2 regions of the Citrobacter telavivensis genome follow, and region 1 is predicted to be linked to the other one. Evidence: predicted binding sites of a transcription regulator. Region 1 holds the regulator's gene; the other holds the start of a gene.

Region 1 (3,492 bases):
CAGACGGTACCCCCGAATGCAATCAGGCAGCCTATGACCGTATCGACAAATCGCGGGATAATGAACTGCTCGCCGTCCAGCGTCAGGAGTTGTAAGGTATACACCGCGGTGATGGTAAATCCTACCGTCGCCCAACCGTAGTTTTTCCGGATGGTCAGATAGCTGACCAGGGTGATTGCCAGCATCAGCGCCAGCGTATACCCCTCAGGAATATGAAAGTGCAGCGTCACGCCTGCGATAATCAGCCCCACCAGCGTTCCCGCCGAACGGTGCAGAATACGCACGCGGGTGGCACCGTAACCATTTTGCGTCACAAACAGAACGGTCATTAGGATCCAGTAAGGTTTCGGCAGATGTAACGCGGACCCCATCAGACTGGCAATGCTGAGCATTACGCTGATACGCCCGGCGTTACGCAGCGCCGGAGATTTCAACGAGAGGTAGTTTTTCAGCGCCGGCAGCAGCGGTAACCGACGCTGTTTGTCGGCCATCAGATCGCGGGCGTAGAGTGGGCGCTGAGTGCGAAGCACGCGGGCGATACGGCTGAAATGCCAGTAACAGAACTGCCCTACGGGGTTATCCGGATGCTGATTAGCAATTTTTTCCAGCGCGCCAATCTGCTTTTGCATGGTGAACCGCGTCGGCAGTCGGTGATAGAGAATGTCATCCGCCAGTACGCGCAGGCGAGCGGCGACCGTTTGCGCATTCCAGCGAATCACCTGTTCCGCATGGCTGCGTTCGACCAGCTTTTGCACTTCTTCCGGCTGATGCAGACTGACGGAGATATGCTCCTGCAGATCCAGCGCTTCCTGAAAGGCGCGCAGCATCCGCTTGTAGTCATTGTTGCGGTGCGCCGACAGCATGTGCATCTGCTGATAGCACTGGGTGATGAGGTCGACCGCTTTCTGCTGGCGCATCAGCAGTGGCGGCAGGGCTTTTTCCGGATCAGTATGCTGGGTCAGCATACTGTATTTGGCTTCGCAGTAATCCGCCAGTTCACGGTATAACAGGCTCAGCGACTCGCGAAGCGGCTGTTCGCGCCAGAGCCAAAACCAGAACCAGTTAAACAATCCGTACCATAGCGTGCCCAATGCGTAGATCAGCAGAGGCTCCCAGACCGGCATGTTCCCCGCGAGGCTCAGTGTGAAAATCGCTGCAATCAGCGAGGCTGGAAGCAGGCGGGCGTGAAGGGAGCTCAATTCCGCAGTGACGCCGAGCGTGAGCGTTAGTCCGGTCAGGATCAGGGGTAACGGTATCGCCTGCGCCAGCAGCAGTTGCATGATCAGGCTACAGCCGGCAAACAGCGACGCCCCGATAATCAGGCGTTTGAAAAAGCGTTTGTGCGGAGTATCAAGCCCGGCAATGTTGCAGCAGGCGGGAACGAGAGAGAAGAGCAGGCCAAGATGTAACTGCCCGATGAGCAGGCCGACGGCCACGGGCAAACAGAGCACCAGTGTTTGACGTAGTGCATAGTTGATTTCTGGGTGATAAATCAGTCTGCGCCACATTGGCAAAACAAAAATGACGCGCTATCGGGTAGCGCGTCATTTTCGATGAGATTAACGAGTGCCGTAAACGACGATCGTTTTACCGTGAGCGGAGATCAGGTTCTGATCTTCCAGCATCTTCAGAATACGACCAACGGTTTCGCGAGAGCAGCCAACGATCTGGCCAATCTCCTGGCGAGTGATTTTGATCTGCATACCGTCCGGGTGAGTCATCGCATCAGGCTGTTTCGCCAGATTCAGCAGCGTCTGGGCGATACGACCGGTCACATCGAGGAAGGCCAGGTTACCGACTTTCTCCGAAGTAACTTGCAGGCGGCGAGCCATTTGGGAAGACAGGCGCATCAGAATATCTGGGTTCACCTGGATCAACTGGCGGAATTTCTTGTAGGAAATTTCAGCCACTTCACACGCTGTTTTCGCTCGAACCCATGCGCTACGTTCCTGGCCTTCTTCAAACAGGCCCAGTTCGCCAATGAAATCACCCTGATTCAGATAAGAAAGGATCATTTCTTTCCCTTCCTCATCTTTAATCAACACTGCCACTGAGCCTTTAACGATGTAGTACAACGTTTCTGCTTTTTCACCCTGGTGAATCAGCGTGCTCTTGGACGGGTACTTATGAATGTGGCAATGAGACAAGAACCATTCAAGTGTCGGGTCTGTTTGCGGTTTGCCAAGCACCATGCGCGATTATCCTCTGTTATAAGCTGTCTCCAGAGCCAAAAAAATCCGCTGTCTCTGGGGTTGCAAAAATGTGCTTCCCTCGTCCTGGGAAGAGGCCGTCAAAAACGAACTGCAGCCTTTAATGTGAAGTCCTCTGCATACATGCAGTACATCAATGTATTACTGTAGCATCCTGACTGTTTTAGCATAGCTTTAGCCGTGTGTCTCCTGGTGTCTCGCTTCAGCATGACGGAGGTCGCCTTCCGTTGCGAGAATTGTTATGTACGCGTAATCTGTCAGGAAAATTGACGCACTGGAGTTAAAAAATATGCAAGCGCGTGTTAAATGGGTTGAAGGGTTAACCTTCCTGGGTGAGTCGGCTTCCGGTCACCAGATTTTGATGGACGGTAACTCCGGTGATAAAGCGCCGAGCCCGATGGAAATGGTGTTGATGGCGGCAGGGGGGTGCAGCGCGATTGACGTGGTTTCTATCCTGCAAAAAGGTCGTCAGGATGTGACGAACTGCGAAGTGAAACTGACGTCAGAACGTCGCGAAGAGGCACCCCGCCTGTTCACCCACATCAATCTGCATTTTATTGTCACGGGTCACGACCTGAAGGATGCCGCCGTTTCGCGTGCGGTCGATCTGTCGGCAGAGAAGTATTGCTCCGTGGCGTTGATGCTGGAAAAAGCGGTCAATATTACCCATTCGTATGAAGTGATTGCTGCCTGATGGCACTGCACTTATCAGGCCTACGACAGGAGTAGGCCGGATAACGCAACGCCGCCATCCGGCAAAATCTTACCTTACTCGATTTTTTTCCCTTCCATCAGTCGCTGTACCAACGGCAACATAATCAGCTCCATGGCCAGCCCCATTTTGCCGCCAGGCACTACCAATGTATTGATGTGAGAAATGAATGAACCTTGCAGCATTGCCAGCAGCCAGGGGAAATCGATCCCTTCCAGATTGCGGAAATGAATCACCACAAAGCTCTCATCCAGCGATGGAATACCTTTGGCTGCAAACGGGTTTGACGTGTCCACGGTGGGGACGCGCTGAAAGTTAATGTGGGTGCGGGAGAACTGCGGCGTAATGTAGTTGATGTAGTCGTCCATAGAACGCACCACGGAATCCATCACCGCTTCACGAGAATGGCCCCGCTCGCTGGTATCACGGATCAGTTTCTGGATCCACTCCAGGTTAACGATGGGGACAACGCCGACCAGCAGGTCAACATGGCTTGCGACCTCATGCTGCGGTGTGACGACACCGCCGTGCAGGCCTTCATAGAACAGCACGTCTGTAGGTTCCGGCAGG
Region 2 (3,492 bases), on a different contig from region 1:
GCAGCCCGGCCAGCGCAGCAGCGCTTCCGCCCCCACGCATTTCTCATTTTTGATATCAATGATCGGCTGATAGTGCAGGCAGAGCTGGCGTTGCTTAAGCGCGCGCTGGAGCATACGACGGGGGGAGTAGTATTGCCGACGCGCCCGCGACCAGAACATTAACAACAGAATGCTACTGATGACCGCCAGCGGAAGGGTGATCAGCAACTGCTGATACAGGTTCTGATAAAACCGCTGCATCGAGGTCGACACAATCACGGCAATGGGCCGTTTATCCGAGTGGGCGATGGTATAAAAGTGACCGTCCTGCTGAAAGACAGATTGATTACGCTGGACCAGTGGCAACAGTTGTGCCACCCAGGCCTGTTCGCTGACGGAGAAAAAGGTATTGGTCACGGTGTCATATACCCCCCAGGCCATTTCGGGGTCTTCGGACATCACTTCACTATATGACAGCGGGTTGATCACCGCGACATAGTTTCCGCGTTGCATATACGTCATTTTATAACCGGTAAAAAAAGGCGTATCGCGAAAGTAATAAATGGAGATATTAGGTTTTCGTTTATAGTCTGCCGTCGGCATAATATAGGGCTCTGACGGTGCCATTACCGTAGAGCATAAAAAACGATCGCCCTGTGCATAAATTAACTCGTTGATATACAGGCGCCCACGGATAATATTCAACATCCGTTGTTGATGCGCCGGTGTACACGCCTGCCCCTGGTACTGTTCAGCGGCATCACGCGCTAAATCAGCCTGTAAAACAACCAGTTCTGTTTTATCTAAAGCCAAATGGGCAAAGGTGCTCAGTTGCCTACTGGTTTGAGAGGTGGCTCGCAACTGGGCAAACCATAGCGCCAGCATCACGGGGAGCAAAACCACCATGATTATCCCGAGGAACCTCAGCATCTTGCGTCGCGCCCGATGATTCATTTAAGCCCTATATCCCTGCATTTTATGTGCCTTTATCATCAAGGCAGGATGCTAAATCACACAGGTGATTACGTTGCATGAATCTATCGATATTAGCAACAGACTTTTATTAGCAAAAGTCTGATATTGCAGGATGGTGATAATATTCGACCGTAAAGCAAACCTACAGTGACGATTAATTTTATTAAGGGTAATCCATTCTCCGAAAGGGGTAGTTTTTTATGAAAGTTTTGTCGGTTCATACACAAAATGAAATTAAGTTAAATTTCCCTGTATGCTTATTTAGGACAAAACAGAAAGGGTAGAATAAATACATCTTTTTACATCGCCTCCCTCCAGTTACGCCACGATCAAAACGTGTTCATTATCGCCCAATAACCCTTTTTAAAATGCGGTTAAAAAGCAAACAAAAAAAGGCGTACAGGCTGGCGAACGAATGACTAAAAGTGATATAGTTCACAAATATTCTGAAACAGAAACAACGTTTCATTCGGTATTGATGTGAATGCCCGTCGATAGCCAGGAGTGTGCCACGCTTCCCGTGAAAACGCCGCGCTGTCCAGGGCACCTGCTACTCTCAGAGGAAATGTTTCATGGCTACCCTAACCACTGGCGTGGTTCTTCTCCGCTGGCAACTGCTGAGCGCTGTGCTCATGTTTTTAGCCAGCACGTTAAATATTCGTTTTCGTCGCTCAGATTACATTGGTCTGGCTGTGATCAGCAGTGGACTCGGGGTTGTCGCCGCCTGCTGGTTTGCGACGGGGTTACTCGGCATCACCCTGATGGATCTCTCCGCCATCTGGAACAACATTGAATCCGTGATGGTCGAAGTGATGAGTCAGACCCCGCCGGAATGGCCGATGGTCTTGACCTGATTTCACCTGAGCCTCCCTGACGGAGGCTTTTTTATTGTTTCCAGAAAATCCCGACCTATCTCTTGTGAGACAAATTCGTCCCGTCTCGATTTCAGCAAGTCCGCGTCTATTATGCGTTCATCTGGCGCGGTCGGTTTACTCAACAGACCGCGGCTTAAAATATATTTTCCGCTCTGTGTTCGTTTCCCTATTGTCATTATTATTCAGGATTTAAAAGTTATGTAAGGAAGACTGTTTTTATTATTCTCACCCCAGATATTTTACAAAGGCATAGGTTGAAATACCGCTAATGGCCGCCACAACAATTGCAAAAACAATCAATAAAATCAATTTCTTAGCATTATAAATTCCAAACATAAAACCTCCTTTCCTAAATTTACATATCCATTTAACCCCATGACCCGCATGGGAAAATATCATCTTCATTCAAAGATAAAATAATATTTACAGAAACGCCATTGATTAATGTCAAATATCTGCAGGCATTATTCAAATAGTATGCCTGTGTTTCAAAATATTTAAATTTAATACTTCGAGGAATTTTACTTTGACCAGAATGCCGAACAGCAATCGTCTCCATTCTGCGCCATGCGCTGGAAAAAAGCCGTACCAGCTGACCGTTGAGGAGGTTCTGAAAAATCAACAGAGCCAACCTTCCGGGCTGACTCATGATGAGGCCAGCGCACGTCTTGCCAGGGATGGTCTTAACGCACTGCCTGAAAAAGCCGGCAAACCCGCCTGGCTACGCTTTCTGGCCCATTTTCACGATGTCCTGATCTACGTCCTGATTGCCGCAGCGGCACTCACCGCCGTAATGGGGCACTGGGTGGATACTGCCGTCATCCTCGGCGTCGCAGTGATCAACGCCCTGATAGGTCACATTCAGGAAAACAACGCGGAAAAATCACTAAAAAGTATCCGCAATATGCTCTCCGCTTCTGCTGTAGTGGTACGAAACGGGCAACATGAGACGGTCGCGACCACCGATCTGGTCGTTGGCGATATCGTGGTGCTGCGCGCGGGCGACCGCATCCCCGCCGATCTTCGCGTCATGGAAGCCCATAACCTGCGGGTTGAAGAGGCTATCCTGACCGGCGAATCTACCGTTGTGGATAAAACGGCAGACGCGCTGGCTGGCGAGTTGCCGCTGGGCGATCGCAAAAACCTGCTGTTCTCTGGCACAACGATTAGCGCCGGTGCCGGGCTTGGCGTGGTGATCGCCACCGGGGAAGCGACGGAACTGGGCCATATCAACCAGATGATGACCGGGATCGAGAAGCACCGCACGCCGCTACTGGTGCAGATGGATAAGCTCGGCAAAGCGATTTTCTCCCTCATTCTCGCCATGATGGCCGGTCTGTTTATCTTCAGCCTGTTGCTACGCGATATGCCAATGAGCGAGCTGCTGCTTTCGTTAATCAGCCTTGCTGTCGCGGCCGTTCCGGAAGGTTTACCGGCGATTATCTCGATCATCCTGTCGCTGGGTGTGCAGACCATGGCCCGCAAACGCGCGATCATCCGCAAACTGCCTACCGTTGAAACGCTGGGGGCCATGTCGGTGATCTGTTCCGATAAGACTGGCACCCTGACCATGAACGAGATGACGGTCAAAGCCATCATCACGGCGGATAAAAATTACCGCGTGCAGGGCAACAGCTACGAGCCAACGGGCGAGATCCACGTC

The links. The regulator CRP, encoded in region 1, controls carbon source genes, mostly activating them, when cyclic AMP is high. The targets are predictions, from matches to a motif close to ATGTGANNNNNNTCACAT.
Region 2: a site for CRP is predicted at 1,378-1,395, ahead of ACERJC_RS20355 (YjcB family protein). Genes of this name have one in related genera too.

The regions. Positions count from the first base shown of each region.
Region 1 is NZ_JBGUBF010000003.1:464,110-467,601, forward strand. Features, by position in the region: gene ACERJC_RS16835 (YccS/YhfK family putative transporter) at 1-1,508, opposite strand, end outside; gene crp (cAMP-activated global transcriptional regulator CRP) at 1,560-2,192, opposite strand; gene ACERJC_RS16845 (OsmC family protein) at 2,500-2,904, shown strand; gene ACERJC_RS16850 (phosphoribulokinase) at 2,979-3,492, opposite strand, start outside.
Region 2 is NZ_JBGUBF010000006.1:86,259-89,750, reverse strand. Features, by position in the region: gene pdeC (cyclic di-3',5'-guanosine monophosphate phosphodiesterase PdeC) at 1-933, opposite strand, end outside; gene ACERJC_RS20355 (YjcB family protein) at 1,527-1,808, shown strand; gene ACERJC_RS20350 (cation-transporting P-type ATPase) at 2,365-3,492, shown strand, end outside.